Regions from separate parts of the Geodermatophilus sp. SYSU D00814 genome, predicted to be linked through region 3. Evidence: riboswitches for the same ligand, from Rfam matches in the RefSeq annotation. Region 3 holds a riboswitch; each other region holds the start of a gene.
What was found. Region 3 has a riboswitch for S-adenosylmethionine ahead of ACI780_RS00400 (GNAT family N-acetyltransferase). Riboswitches for the same ligand answer to the same signal wherever they lie in the genome.

Region 1 (4,990 bases), on a different contig from region 3:
GCAGCGCCGAGCGGGTGACCTTGGCCGGGTCGATGATGCCGGCCGAGACCAGGTCCACGTACTCGCCGCTGGCGGCGTTGAGGCCGTGGCCCACCTCGGAGTTGCGCACCTTCTCCGCCACGACGCCGCCCTCGAGGCCGGCGTTGACGGCGATCTGCTTCAGCGGCGCCTCGAGCGCGACGCGCACGATGTTGGCACCGGTGGCCTCGTCACCCTCGACGTCGAGCTTCTCGAACGCGACGGCGGCGGCCTGCGCCAAGGCGACGCCACCACCGGCGACGATGCCCTCCTCGACGGCGGCCTTGGCGTTGCGCACCGCGTCCTCGATGCGGTGCTTGCGCTCCTTGAGCTCGACCTCGGTCGCGGCACCGGCCTTGATGACGGCGACGCCACCGGCCAGCTTGGCCAGGCGCTCCTGCAGCTTCTCGCGGTCGTAGTCGGAGTCCGACTTCTCGATCTCGGCGCGGATCTGGTTCACCCGGCCGGCGATCTGGTCGCTGTCACCGGCACCCTCGACGATCGTCGTCTCGTCCTTGGTGACGACGACCTTGCGGGCGCGGCCGAGCAGCGAGACGTCGGCGGTGTCGAGCTTGAGGCCGACCTCCTCGCTGATGACCTGGCCACCGGTGAGGATGGAGATGTCGGCGAGCATGGCCTTGCGGCGGTCACCGAAGCCGGGGGCCTTGACGGCGACCGACTTGAACGTGCCGCGGATCTTGTTCACGACCAGGGTCGCGAGGGCCTCGCCCTCGACGTCCTCGGCGATGATGGCCAGCGGCTTGCCCGACTGCATGACCTTCTCCAGCAGCGGGAGCAGGTCCTTGACCGAGCTGATCTTGCTGTTGACGACGAGCACGTACGGGTCGTCGAGGACGGCCTCCATGCGCTCGGCGTCGGTGACGAAGTAGGGCGAGATGTAGCCCTTGTCGAAGCGCATGCCCTCGGTGAGCTCGAGCTCGAGGCCGAAGGTGTTGCTCTCCTCGACGGTGATGACGCCTTCCTTGCCGACCTTGTCCATCGCCTCGGCGATGAGCTCACCGATGGCGGTGTCGGCGGCGGAGATCGACGCGGTGGCGGCGATCTGCTCCTTGGTCTCGACGTCCTTGGCGGTCGAGAGGAGGTGCTCGGTGACCGAGGCGACGGCCTTCTCGATGCCCTTCTTCAGGGCCATCGGGTTGGCGCCGGCGGCGACGTTGCGCAGACCCTCGCGGACGAGCGCCTGGGCCAGCACGGTGGCGGTGGTGGTGCCGTCACCGGCGACGTCGTCGGTCTTCTTCGCGACCTCCTTGACCAGCTCGGCGCCGATCTTCTCCCAGGGGTCCTCGAGCTCGATCTCCTTGGCGATGCTCACACCGTCGTTGGTGATCGTGGGAGCGCCCCACTTCTTCTCGAGGACGACGTTGCGGCCCTTGGGGCCGAGCGTCACCTTGACGGCGTCGGCGAGGGTGTTCATGCCCCGCTCGAGGCCGCGGCGCGCCTCTTCCTCGAAGGCGATCATCTTGGCCATGTGGTGATGTCCTCCATGCATGGATCGCTGCACGGCCGGGACCGGCGCCCGCGACGGACGACACCGGCGCCGCGGACGCTCCTACGGCCCGCGTTCCGGTGCCTCACCGTTCCGACCTGATTGGCACTCGGCACTGTCGAGTGCCAATCCGAAGTCTGGCACTCGCCCCTGCCGAGTGCAAGAACGGGGGGTGGGGCCGGGCTGTTCCCGCGCCCGTCCCTCAGTCGTCGAAGCGGGCGAGGACCGCGGTGACCACGGCGCCGAGGAGGACCAGCGGCGCCAGCGGCAGCCAGCCGTAGGGCGACAGGCCGAGCAGGACGGCCCACGTCCAGCCGGCCTCCAGGTGCCCCTCGGAGGCGGTCAGCCCCACGGGACCGGCCCGGAGCCGGCGTGACCGCCGGCGAGCGTCAGCGCCACGGACACCGCGGCCAGCAGGACCAGGACGGCGGCGTGCGCGACCAGCACCGCCGGCGCCCGGCTGAGGGGTGCCGGTCTCCCGGGAACGGCGACGGCCCGGCCCCCGGGACGGGGACCGGGCCGCGGCTCGGTGCTGGGCAGCTCAGGCGACGCGCACGCCGTCGGCCTGGGGGCCCTTCTCGCCCTGGACGACCTCGAAGGTGACCCGCTGGCCCTCGTCGAGGCTCTTGTACCCGTCCATCTGGATGGCGGAGTAGTGGACGAAGACGTCCTGCCCGCCGTCGACGGCGATGAAGCCGAAGCCCTTCTCGGCGTTGAACCACTTCACGGTGCCCTGTGCCACGTGTGCTCCCACGTTCGTGCGTGCGGACGGTCCCCGTGATCCGGGGGCCGGGGTACAGCTCTCCCGCCCGTGGACACGTGCGTGGAACTGACGACCGCGCGAGACGGTACAACAGCGAGGTCGCCGCGGGGAGATCCTGGACACACGACCCGGCCACGATCCGGCGACGGGGTGACACCCGGCCGGATCGGCTCCCCGCAGACGGTACGCGTCAGCCGACGAGGCCCGCCGCCCGGGCCGACCGCAGCGACGGGTCGATCCGGTGGGTGGGGCCGACGACCGGCGTCAGCGGGTCGAGGGTCTTGAGGCCCTCGCCGGTGTTGAGGACGACGGTCTCCTGCGCCGGGTCCAGCCGCCCGTCCTCGGCCAGCTGCCGCAGGACGGCGACGGTGACGCCGCCGGCGGTCTCGGCAAAGACGCCGGTGGTGCGGGCGAGGTCGCGGATGCCCTGCACGATCTGCTCGTCGCCGACCCGCCCGACCGAGCCGCCGGTGCGGCGGATCGCGTCGAGCGCGTACGGGCCGTCGGCGGGGTTGCCGATGTTCAGCGACTTCGCGATCCCGGTGGGCTTGACCGGCTTGACGACGTCCCAGCCGTTGTCGAACGCGGTGGCGATCGGGTCGCAGCCGGCCGACTGGGCGCCGAAGACCCGCCACGGGGTGTCCTCGACGATCCCGGCGGCCACGAGCTCGCGGAAGGCCTTGTCCACCTTGGTCAGCAGCGAGCCCGACGCCATCGGGATGACGACCTGGGCCGGGATCCGCCAGCCGAGCTGCTCGGCGATCTCGTACCCCATCGTCTTGGAGCCCTCGGCGTAGTAGGGCCGCACGTTCTGGTTGACGAAGGCGGCGTCCTCGAACTCGTCGGTCTCCGCGAGCTCGCTGGTCAGCCGGTTGACGTCGTCGTAGGAGCCGTCGACGGCGACCAGCGTCTGGCCGTAGACCGCCGACTGCACGACCTTGCCCGGCTCCAGGTCGGCGGGGATGAAGACGTAGGAGGGCAGGCCGGCGCGGGCGGCGTGCGCGGCGACGGAGTTGGCGAGGTTGCCGGTGGAGGCGGCCGCGATCTTCGTGTAGCCCAGGCCTCGGGCGGCCGTGGCGGCCAGCGACACCACGCGGTCCTTGAACGAGTGCGTGGGGTTGCCCGAGTCGTCCTTGACCCACAGGCCACCGGTGAGGCCGAGCTCCGCGGCGAGCCGGTCGGCGCGCACCAGCGGGGTGAGCCCGGGGTCGAGGGTGACCCGGTCGGCGGGGTCCTGACCGACGGGCAGCAGCGCCGCGTAGCGCCAGATGTTCTGCGGGCCGGCCTCGATCTGCTCGCGGGTGACCGCGCGCATGCGCTCGGGGTCGTAGTCGACCTCCAGCGGGCCGAAGCACTGCGCGCAGGCGTGCTCGGCGACCAGGCCGGACGTGGCACCGCAGTTGCGACAGACCAGGCCGCGCGCGGGACTCGCGGGGACCCCGGTGGGGGGCGGGGCGGTCAGGGTCATGCGACGACTACCTCCTCATCTTCCCCGCGACGGGCCGTCGAGCCGCGCGGGACGGAATTGGCACCTTCCGCGCGCAGGTCGCGTGCGGCGGTTGCCGGGGCTTCACCGGGCCGTGTCCCTCTGCCCCTCTGGATGAGTGGAACGCCGCCGACTCTACCCACCCGGAGGACCCGGCCCGGCCGGCGGCACGGCCGGGCCGGCCCTCGACAGGACCCGGGTCACCGGCGCACCATGCGGACCCCCACCCACCCGCGAGGAGGGCCGTGCACCCCGGTCGCGGACACCGCAGCCCCTGGGCCGGGCCGGCCGTCGCGCTCGTCCTGGCCGTGACCGGCTGTGGGAGCGGGGACGCCGGGCCGGCCGCGGCGGCACCTCCTCCCGGCACGCCGGCGAGCAGCTCCGCCGCCCCGGCGCCCGGGCTGGCCGCCGTGGCCGGCGAGCCCGGCGCCGGACTGCACGGGAGGCTGCTGCAGTACCGGCGCGACGTGCCCGCCCGGCGCCTGCAGGTGGAGCTCGTCGCCGGCAACGCCGGCCTCGTCGTCGAGGCGCTCGACCTGGTCGCCCCGGGTGTGCCGACGGCACCGGCCGACCCGCGGGGCGCCGAGCTGCGCCCCGGCGCCGGGCTGGCGCTGCCCGTGGTGGCCGCCGCGAGCGACTGCGCGACCGCACCCGGCCCGCCGCACGGGGTGGTGCGGCTGCGCGACGCCACCGGGGCGCAGCGGCAGGTCGACGTCCCCCTCGACGACGGCGGCCTGGTCGCCCGGCTGCACGAGGCCGACTGCGCGGAGCAGGAACTGGCGAGGCAGGTCCGCATCGAGGCGAGCGGCGTCCGGGAGGTCGACGGCGCCGAGGGTCCCGCGCTGGACCTGACCGTGCGGCTGACCCGGCTGGCCGGCAGCGACCCGCTGCGGGTGACCGGGGTCGGGTCGAACACCGTGTACGCGGTGGACGCCACCGGCCCGCTGCCCACGCTGGACGACGAGCCCGCCGTCGAGGTGGTGCTGCGCATGCGGCCCTCGCGGTGCGACGTCCACGCCCTCGGCGAGAGCTACCGCACCGGGCTGGTCGGGCTCGTGGTCGCCCTCGGGGACGCCGAGCCGCGCCCGGTGGTGGTCACCCCCGACCCGGAGGTCCGGCGCCGGCTGGAGACGTTCGCGGTGGAGACCTGCCGGGCCGGTACGGACTGACGACGGCGGCAGGTGAGGATGGGCGGGTGGCAGCGCGCATCGTCTAC
Region 2 (4,990 bases), on a different contig from region 3:
GCCGCCGTGTGGACCCGCCCGCTGTGCGGCCTGGTCGAGGGCGAGCCGATCACGCCGCTGGAGCACCTGCTGGTGATGACCGACGCGGCCAGCGGCGTCTCCGCGGCGCTGGACTGGTCGCAGGCGACGTTCGCCAACGTCGACCTCGTCGTCGCGCTGTTCCGCCGGCCGGAGGGGCGGTGGCTGGCGATGGACGCCGTCACCACGCTGGGGCCCGCCGGGGTCGGGCAGTGCGCCGCCGACCTCTACGACACCGGCGGGCGGATCGGCCGCTCGGTCGCGTCGCTGTTCGTCGAGCCGCGCCGAGCGTGCTGACGGGGCGGCCCGGTTGGATGGGGGCACGACGCGACACGGACGGAGGACCTGACCTGCCATGGGCCCGCTGACCGACCTGCTCGACTGGCTCGCCGGCCGCGGCCTGGAGATCGTGCTGATCATCCTGGGCTCGGTGCTGGTCGCCCGCTTCACCACCTGGGTGGGCACCCGGATCACCGACCGCATCGACGCGCGCGCCACCGGCGGCGACGTGCTGGTGCGCTCGGAGGCCGCCAAGCACCGGCACTCGCTCACCCAGGTGATCACGTGGGCGCTGATCGTGCTGGTCTACACCGTGGCGGCGTTCTACGTGCTCGACCGCCTCGGCGTCCCGATCACCGGGCTGGTCGCGCCGGCCACCGTGCTCGGCGTCGGGCTGGGCTTCGGCGCGCAGCGCATCGTCGGCGACGTCCTCGCCGGGTTCTTCCTCATCACCGAGCGGCAGTACGGCTTCGGCGACGTCGTCTCCATCGCCGTCACCGGCGGGGGCGACCCGGCCGCGGGCACCGTCGAGGACGTCACGCTGCGGGTGACCCGGCTGCGCTCGGCCGACGGCGAGGTGGTGACCGTGCCCAACGGGCAGATCGTCAAGGTCACCAACCTCTCCCGCGACTGGGCGCGGGCGGTGGTCGACGTCCCGGTGCCCACCAGCGCCGACGTCACCCGGGTCAACGAGATCCTCCACGACGTCGGCCGGGACGCGTTCGCCGACGCCGAGCTGCGCCGGCTGCTCCTCGACGAGCCCAGCGTCATGGGCGTGGAGAGCATCGACCTCGACCAGGTCAACGTGCGGGTGGTGGCCCGGACGCTGCCCGGGCGGCAGTTCGAGGTGGGCCGCGACCTGCGCGAGCGGATCGTGCTGGCCTTCGCCGCGGCGGGGCTCACCCTCGCCCCGAGTCCCGAGCCGGCCGTCGCGACCCGACCCGCGCCGGCGGCCAAGCCGTGACCGTCCCCGGCGCCCCGCGCTCCCCCGGTCCGGAGCCCGCCGCCGAGCCCCACCCCGGCGGCGACCCGGCCGGCCGCGGCCGCTTCGGCCTGTCCGCGCTGCGCCGCACGCCCGGACACATCGGGCGGGCCCGCACCTCCACGGTGGTCCTGGTCGTGCTGTTCCTCGGCCTGGGGCTGCTCTACCTCTACGTGCGCCCGGACCCGGCCGGCACCGCGCCGGCCGGCACCACGACCGTGACCACGCCGCCCCCCGCACCGCCGGCCACCACCGCCCCGCCGGCTCCGGAGGCCCCCGCGACGACCGACGTCCCGACGACGCCGCCGACCGAGCCGCCGACGACCGGGCCGACCACGGCCCCGTCGCCGACCACGCCGCCGGCCACCACCCCCGGGGAGACGCCGTCGGAGCCGCCGGTCCCGACCACCACGCGGGCCCCGACGGCCCCCGCCACCGAGCCGACGACCGTCTCCCCGCCGGGCTGACCCGCGCCCGGCCGGCCCTGCCGGGGCGGAGGATGGCCGGCATGGTCCTGGAGCTGCGCCGCCCGATCGTGCAGGCCCCGATGGCCGGCGGGCCGTCGACCCCGGCCCTGGCCGCGGCCGTGTCCGAGGCGGGCGGGCTGGGCTGCCTGGCCGCCGGCTACCGCACGCCGGCGGCGGTGCGCGAGGAGATCCACGCCGTCCGCGCGATGACCCAGCAGCGGTTCGCCGTCAACGTGTTCGTGCCCGGCCCGCCCGGTGACGCCGGCGCCGTGGGCCGCTACGCCCGCGAGCTCGACGCCGAGGCCCGCCGCTGGGGCGTCGGGCTGGGCGAGCCCCGAGCCGACGACGACGCCTGGGAGGACAAGGTCGCCCTGCTCGCCGAGGAGCGGGTGCCGGTGGTCTCCTCCACCTTCGGCCTGCCCCCCGCCGACGCGGTCGCCGCGCTGCACGACGCCGGGGCCACCGTGCTCGTGACCGTCACCACCCCGGAGGAGGCGGTCGCCGCCCGCGACGTCGGCGCCGACGCGCTGGTCGTGCAGGGCGTCGAGGCCGGCGGGCACCGCGGGAGCTTCGCCGACCGCGACGGCGAGGGCGAGTACGGGCTGCTGCCGCTGCTGCGGCTGGTCGCCCGGGCCGTGGACCTGCCGCTGGTCGCCGCCGGCGGCATCCCCGACGGCGCCGCCGTCGCCGCGGTGCTCGTCGCCGGCGCCGAGGCCGCGCAGCTGGGGACCGCGTTCCTCTGCTGCCCCGAGGCGGGGACCACCCCGGAGCACCGCGCGGCGCTGACCACGCACGGGCGGACGGCGCTCACCCGGGCCTTCAGCGGCCGGCGCGCCCGCGGGCTGGTCAACCGGTTCCTCACCGAGCACTCCGCCGCCGCGCCGGCGGCCTACCCCGAGGTGCACCACCTGACCGCGCCGCTGCGCGCCGCCGCCCGGCGGGCCGGCGACGACGGCGGCTACAACCTGTGGGCCGGGCAGGCCCACCCCCTCGTCGAGGCCGTCCCCGCCGCCGAGCTGGTGCGCCGCCTCGACGAGGACGCCCGCGCGGCCCTGGCCCGCCCGTACCCCGGGACCGGGAGTCGCTGACCTCGGCTATCGTCGGACCAGGCTCACGAGAGGCAGCGCGAAGCACCTGGCTGGCTGCCCGGCAACCTCTTCCTCCGTCTGAGGTGCTCCCAGGGGAAGAGCCGGCCGTGCGGCGCCCGCCGCCCGGCAAGGACGGAGCACCTGTGCGCCGCAGGTCCTCCGGGACGAGAGGAGACGGCGCGTGACCGACCCGAAGAGCTGGAGCTTCGAGACCCGGCAGATCCACGCCGGGACCAGCCCCGACCCCACCACCGGGGCCCGGGCGCTGCCCATCTACGCCACCACCAGCTACCAGTTCCGCGACACCCAGCACGCCGCGGACCTGTTCGCGCTGGCGGAGCTGGGCAACATCTACACGCGGATCATGAACCCCACGCAGGACGCGCTCGAGCAGCGCGTCGCCTCCCTCGAGGGCGGGGTCGCGGCGCTCGCGGTGGCCAGCGGCCAGGCCGCGGAGACCCTCGCGCTGCTCAACGTCGCCGAGGCCGGCAGCCACGTCGTCGCCTCCGCCTCGCTCTACGGCGGCACGTACAACCTGCTGCACCACTCGCTGCCCAAGCTCGGCGTCGAGGTGTCCTTCGTCGAGGAGCCCGACGACCCGCAGAACTGGCAGGCGCTGGTCCGCGAGAACACCAAGGCGTTCTACGGCGAGTCCATCGGCAACCCGAAGGGCGACGTCCTGGACATCGCCGCCGTGGCCGAGGTGGCGCACCGCAACGGCGTGCCGCTGATCGTCGACAACACCATCGCCACGCCGTACCTGGTGCGCCCGCTCGAGCACGGTGCCGACGTCGTCGTGCACTCGGCCACCAAGTACCTCGGCGGGCACGGCACCGCGATCGCCGGCGTCATCGTCGACGGCGGCGGGTTCGACTGGACGTCCGGGAAGTTCCCCGGGTTCACCACGCCGGACCCCACCTACCACGGCGTCGTCTACGCCGACCTCGGCGCGCCGGCCTACGCGCTCAAGGCGCGGGTGCAACTGCTGCGCGACCTCGGACCGGCGATCAGCCCGTTCAACGCCTGGCTGGTGGTGCAGGGCATCGAGACGCTGTCGCTGCGCATGGAGCGGCACGTGGCCAACGCCCAACGGGTGGCCGAGTTCCTCGAGGCGCACGACGAGGTGGAGGCGGTGCACTACGCCGGCCTGCCGTCCTCGCCGTGGCACGCCGCCCAGCAGCGCTACGCCCCCAAGGGCGCCGGCGCGGTGCTGGCCTTCGAGATCCGCGGCGGCATCGAGGCCGGGAAGCGGTTCGTCGAGGGGCTGGAGCTGCACAGCCACGTGGCCAACATCGGCGACGTGCGCAGCCTGGTCATCCACCCGGCGTCCACGACCCACTCGCAGCTGACCGCCGACGAGCAGCTGACCGCCGGCGTCACCCCGGGCCTGGTGCGGCTGGCCGCCGGCCTGGAGGGGATCGAGGACGTCCTGGCCGACCTCGAGGCCGGGTTCCGCGCCGCCAAGGGAGCCTGACGTGACGGGGGTGCGGGACCTCCCCGGGTCCCGCACCCCGCCGCGCACCGGCGGGTGGCGCGACGGCGACCCCGCCGGGGACCGGCTGTTCCTCGACCTGGACGGACCGGTCCGCCTCGAGCGCGGTGGGGTGCTGCCCGGCGTCCGGGTCGCCTACGAGACGTGGGGGACGCTCGCCCCCGACGGCGGCAACGCGGTGCTGGTCGAGCACGCGCTCACCGGCGACAGCCACGTCACCGGCCCCGCCGGGCCCGGCCACCCGACACCCGGCTGGTGGGCGTCGCTGGTCGGGCCGGGCGCGCCGCTGGACACCGACCGGCTCTTCGTCGTCTGCGCCAACGTGCTCGGCGGGTGCCAGGGGACCACCGGACCGTCGTCGACGGCGCCCGACGGCTCCCCGTGGGGGTCGCGGTTCCCCGAGGTGACGGTCGGCGACCAGGTCCTGGTCGAGGCGGCGCTGGCCGACGCGCTGGGGGTGCGCCGGTGGGCGGCCGTCGTCGGCGGGTCGATGGGCGGCATGCGGGCGCTGGAGTGGGCGGTGGCACTGCCCGACCGGGTGGCCGGGCTGTTCTTCCTCGCCTCGGGCGCCGCGGTCACCGCCGACCAGCTCGGCACGCAGACCACCCAGCAGGCCGCCATCCGCGCCGACCCGTCCGCCGGGCTCGGCGTCGCCCGGCGGATC
Region 3 (4,990 bases):
CAGGCCGGGCGGGTTGGTCTCGGCGCGCTCGATCGCCTCGCTGGTGAGGCCCCACCGCTCGAGGACCTCCGCGTAGCTGCCGTCGTCGATGGCGGAGTTGAGCGCGGCGGTGACCGCAGGCGCGAGGCCGTTGCCCTTGGCGGTCGCGACGGCGATCTGCGCGGTCTGCGGCCAGCCGCCGTTGACCGTGCCGACCACCTCGAACTCGTCCGGGGAGACGGCGGCCTTGTAGGCGGCGGTGGCGTTCGGGCCGAAGGTCAGGTCCAGCCGGCCTGACTGCAGCGCCAGGGTGGTGTCGCCGTCGTTCTCGAAGTACTGGACGACGACCGGCTCGAGGCCGGCCGCCCGGTTCTGCTCGTCCCAGGCCAGCAGGATCTTCTCCTGGTTGGTGCCCGACCCGACCGCGATGGTCAGGCCGGCGACGTCGGCCGGCTCGTCGACGACCAGGCCGGAGCCGGTGCGCGCCTGGAAGGCGAGCTCGTCGACGCGGTAGGAGGAGAAGTCGAACAGCTCCTTGCGCTCCTCGGTCACCGTGACGTTGGCGATCGTGACCTCCACGTCCCCGGACTGGGTGGCCAGCGGCCAGTTGGACCAGTCCGTGGTCACCAGCTCCAGGTCCAGCCCGAGGCCGTCGGCGACGAGCTGGGCGATGTCGGGCTCGTTGCCGATGACCGTCGCGTTGTCGTCGGCCAGGAAGCTCAGCGGCGCGGTGAAGGCGCCGACGGCGACGGTCAGGACGCCGTCCTCGGCGACCTGCGGCGGCAGCAGGGCGACCGCCTCGTCGCTCTCGGTCGTGCGCACGCGGTCCTGCTCGGGGCTGGTGTCCACCGCCAGCGCGCTGCTGCCGGTGTCCTCCTCCGCGCGGGCCTCCTCGATGTCCGCGGCGCTGCTGCAGGCGCTCAGCGCGAGGAGGGAGGCAGCGGCCAGGGCGGTGGCGAGCGGGACTCGTCGGGTACGGGCGATCACGGTCGTTCTCTCTTCCGGCAGGGGCACGCGGGCGCGTGCCGGCGACGGGCGGCGCGCGCTGCGCCGTCCGGGGGTGGGGACGGGGAGGGTCAGAGGACCTGCGCGAGGAAGGCGCGGGTCCGTTCGTGCGCGGGGTGGTCGAGCACCTGCTGCGGCGCGCCGGCCTCGACGATGCGGCCGTCGGCCATGAAGACCACCCGGTCGGCGGCCCGGCGGGCGAAGCCGACCTCGTGGGTGACGACGATCATCGTGGTGCCGCCGCGGGCGAGGTCCTCGATGACGCGGAGCACCTCGCCGACGAGCTCGGGGTCCAGCGCCGAGGTGGGCTCGTCGAACAGCAGCACCGCCGGGTGCATGGCCAGGGCCCGGGCGATCGCGACCCGCTGCTGCTGCCCGCCGGACAGCTGCCGGGGGTGGGCCCCGGCCCGGTCGGCGAGGCCCACGCGGGCGAGCAGCTCGCGGGCCTCCGCCTCGACCTCGGCGCGCGGCCGGCCCTGCGCCGAGACCGGCGCCTCCACCACGTTCTCCAGCGCGGTGAGGTGCGGGAACAGGTTGAAGGACTGGAAGACGAACCCGAACCGGGTGCGCTGCCGGAGCAGGTCCTTCTCCTTGAGCTCGTGCAGGGTGTCGCCCCGGCGGCGGTAGCCGACGAGCTCGCCGTCGAGGGCGACGAAGCCGCGGTCGACCTTCTCCAGGTGGTTGATGCTGCGCAGCAGCGTCGACTTGCCCGACCCGGAGGGCCCGAGGACGACGGTGACCGTGCCGGGCTCGACGACCAGGTCGACGCCGTGCAGCACCTCGACGCCCGCGTAGGACTTGTGCACGCCGTGGACCTCGACCCGCCCGCGGCGGGCGGCGACCGTGGTCACCGGGACACCTCGCGGGCCGGACGGACGCGGGCGAGGCCCGCGGTCAGGTTGGCGCGCAGTCGCTGCAGCGGCGTCGGGGGCAGGGTGCGGAGGGCGCCGCGGGCGTAGTACCGCTCCACGTAGTACTGGACGACCGTGACGACCGTGGTGAGGACGACGTACCAGACGGCGGCCACCAGGAGCATCGGCAGCACCCGCTGGGTGCGGCCGTAGATCACGCTGACGGTGTAGAAGAGCTCGCCGAGCGCCAGGACGTAGACGATCGAGGTGCCCTTGAACAGGCCGATCACCTCGTTGACCGCCGTCGGCACGATCGAGCGCATCGCCTGCGGGAGGACGATGCGGGTGGTCTGCCGGCGCTTCGGGATGCCGAGCGAGGCGGCGGCCTCCAGCTGGCCCTGGTCGACGCTGAGGATCCCGGCCCGGACGATCTCCGCCGAGTAGGCCGCCTGGTGCAGGGCCAGGCCCAGGACGGCCGCGCCGAACTTGTCGATCAGCGAGAGCGTCTCGACGCTGGCGAACGACGGGCCGAACGGGATGCCGACGTCCAGCGACCGGTAGAGGTAGGCGAGGTTGTACCAGAGCAGCAGCTGCAGGATCAGCGGCACCGAGCGGAACACCCAGGTGTAGCCCCAGCTGACCGCCTGCAGCAGGGGCGAGCGGGACAGCCGCATGAGCGCCAGCACCGTCCCGAGCGCGAAGCCCAGCACGGCGGTGATCAGCGTCAGCTGCACCGTCGTCCAGACGCCGCGGACGATCGACTCCTCGGTGAGGTAGGCGCCGACGACGTCCCACTCCCACCGGGGGTTGGTCACCAGCGAGTTGACGACCATCGCGAGGAGGACGGCGACGACCGCGGTGGCCACCCACCGCGCCGGGTGCCGGGCGGGCACGACCCGCAGCCGGTCGTAGGGCGTCCCGCCCGCCGGTGGCGCGGCGGTGTCGGAGCGGGGCAGCAGGGTGGTCACGCCCCACCTCCCGGCAGCTGCTTGTCGAACGCGTACACGCGCTCGGCGACGGGCAGCCGGCTCAGCACGGCCAGGTCGGTGGGACGGGGCACGGCCGGGTCGAACAGCGGGGTCCAGCCGGCCGTCAGGTACAGCGCCTTGGCCTCGGGCTGGCGCGGGCCGGTGGTGAGGAACAGGCGCGAGTAGCCGCGTGCCGCCGCGCGCGTCTCGAGCTCGGCGAGCACCTGCCGCGCCAGGCCGCGGCGGCGGTGGGTGGCCGCCGTCCACATGCGCTTCACCTCGGCGGTGCCGGGGTCGGCGTGCCGGCGGTAGGCGCCACCGGCGACGGGTGTGCCGCCGGCCAGCAGGAGCACCAGCTCGCCGTCGGGCGGCAGGAACTCCTCGACCGGGTAGCGGGTCAGCTCCTCGTGGGCACCGCCGAACAGGTCGCCGTAGCGGGCGTCGTACTCGGCGGCGAGCTCGGCGAACAGGGGCGCGGCCAGGGGGTCGTCGGGGTGGACGGAGGCCACCTCGAGCGGTGGTGCGGACATGACGGAGCTCCTGACAGGAACAGGTGAGGGTGTGGCCGTCCTGCAGGGCCCCGCTGCGAGCGTGCGAGCAGCGGGGGGCAGGAGGGTCCTTCTACGGTCGGGAGGTCAGGAGGTCAGCGACAGAGCGCGCTGTCGGTGCGGTGCAGGTCGACGGTCGGTCGGCCGACCAGGTCGAGCGAGAGGGCGCGCACGCTGCTCGTGCTCCCGTGTCCCACGGCTGGGCTCCTCTGTCGGGCCCCGGGAGGGGCGGCTGGACTTGCGGGGCGCACGGTGCGCACCCGCCTGGTCGTCACCCGGGGCACCCCGTCCCAGCGGAGGGTTGCCGGTCAGCGAGCCGGGGCTTGACGCTGACGCTCTGGACCTGCGCGTCAATCTAGGCGCCGCCGGTAATCCCGTCAATTCCCATCGACTTGGTGCAGATCGGACCGGCCCACGGTGGCCCTCCGCGGCGCACACCCCCTGCCGACGGCCCACGAGGACCTCACCCCGTGGTCAGGTCGGCGTGGGTGCCGAGCGTCAGACCGCGATGCCGACGAGCTTGGTGTCGAGGTACTCGTCGATGCCCTCGTAGCCGCCCTCACGCCCCAGCCCGCTGGCCTTGACGCCGCCGAAGGGAGCGGCGGCCGACGTCGGGTTGATGTCGTTGACGCCCACCATCCCGAAGCGCAGCTTCTCGGTCACCCGGATCGCGGTGGACAGGTCGTTGGTGTAGACGTACGCGGCCAGGCCGTACTCGGTGTCGTTCGCTCGCGCGACGACCTCGTCCTCGTCGTCGAACGGGGTGACCGCGGCGATGGGGCCGAAGGTCTCCTCGCGGGAGACCAGCATGTCCGGCGTCACGTCGGCCAGCAGCGTGGGCGAGAAGAAGGTCGTGCCGGCGAGCCCCTCGACCTGCAGCCGCTCGCCCCCGGCGACGACCCGGGCGCCCCGGGTCCGGGCGTCGTCGACCTGCGCCTCCATCTTGGCGACGGCGCGCTCGTCGATCAGCGGGCCGACGGAGATGCCCTCCTGGTCGCCGCGACCGACCCGCAGCGCCGCGATCCGCTGCTCGAGGGTGGCGACGAAGGTGTCGTAGAGGGAGCGGTGGACGTAGATGCGGTTCGGGCTGATGCACGCCTGGCCGGTGTTGAGGAACTTGACCAGCGCGGCCCCCTTGGCCGCCCGCACCGGGTCCGCGTCACCGAAGACGATGAACGGCGCGTGCCCGCCCAGCTCCACCGAGACCCGCTTGAGCGTGGCGGCGGCCTTCGCCACCAGCACCTTCCCGACGGCGGTGGAGCCGGTGAAGGTCAGCTTCCGGACCACCGGGGAGTCCAGCAGCGCGTCGCCGACCTCCGCCGGGCGGCTGGTGGTGACCATGTTGACCACCCCGGCGGGCAGCCCCGCGTCGACGAGCACCTGCACGGTCGCCACCGCGCAGAGCGGGGTCTGCTCGGCGGGCTTGAGCACGGAGGTGCACCCGGCGGCGACGGCGGGGGCGAGCTTGCGGGTGAGCATCGAGACCGGGTAGTTCCACGGCGTGATGGCCGCGACCACGCCGACCGCCTGGCGCATCGTCACGAACCGCTGGTCGGCCCGCGCCGAGGGGATCGTGACACCCCCGACGCGCTTGGCCTCCTCGGCGAACCAGGCCAGGAAGTCCGCCGCGTAGGCGACC

Region 1: another riboswitch for S-adenosylmethionine. It lies ahead of thrC (threonine synthase); the one in region 3 lies ahead of ACI780_RS00400 (GNAT family N-acetyltransferase).
Region 2: another riboswitch for S-adenosylmethionine. It lies ahead of ACI780_RS16065 (bifunctional o-acetylhomoserine/o-acetylserine sulfhydrylase); the one in region 3 lies ahead of ACI780_RS00400 (GNAT family N-acetyltransferase).

What each region holds. Positions count from the first base shown of each region.
Region 1 is NZ_JBJGYP010000043.1:483-5,472, forward strand. Features, by position in the region: gene groL (chaperonin GroEL) at 1-1,507, opposite strand, end outside; gene ACI780_RS22435 (hypothetical protein) at 1,728-1,877, opposite strand; gene ACI780_RS22440 (cold-shock protein) at 2,067-2,267, opposite strand; gene thrC (threonine synthase) at 2,479-3,756, opposite strand; SAM riboswitch class I at 3,769-3,895, opposite strand; gene ACI780_RS22450 (hypothetical protein) at 4,020-4,943, shown strand; gene ACI780_RS22455 (HAD family hydrolase) at 4,970-4,990, shown strand, end outside.
Region 2 is NZ_JBJGYP010000019.1:71,618-76,607, forward strand. Features, by position in the region: gene ACI780_RS16045 (thioesterase family protein) at 1-315, shown strand, start outside; gene ACI780_RS16050 (mechanosensitive ion channel family protein) at 374-1,261, shown strand; gene ACI780_RS16055 (hypothetical protein) at 1,258-1,746, shown strand; gene ACI780_RS16060 (NAD(P)H-dependent flavin oxidoreductase) at 1,788-2,834, shown strand; SAM riboswitch class IV at 2,856-2,973, shown strand; gene ACI780_RS16065 (bifunctional o-acetylhomoserine/o-acetylserine sulfhydrylase) at 3,016-4,308, shown strand; gene metX (homoserine O-acetyltransferase MetX) at 4,310-4,990, shown strand, end outside.
Region 3 is NZ_JBJGYP010000001.1:85,782-90,771, forward strand. Features, by position in the region: gene ACI780_RS00385 (ABC transporter substrate-binding protein) at 1-966, opposite strand, end outside; gene ACI780_RS00390 (amino acid ABC transporter ATP-binding protein) at 1,056-1,835, opposite strand; gene ACI780_RS00395 (amino acid ABC transporter permease) at 1,832-2,803, opposite strand; gene ACI780_RS00400 (GNAT family N-acetyltransferase) at 2,800-3,333, opposite strand; SAM riboswitch class IV at 3,581-3,695, opposite strand; gene ACI780_RS00405 (NAD-dependent succinate-semialdehyde dehydrogenase) at 3,850-4,990, opposite strand, start outside.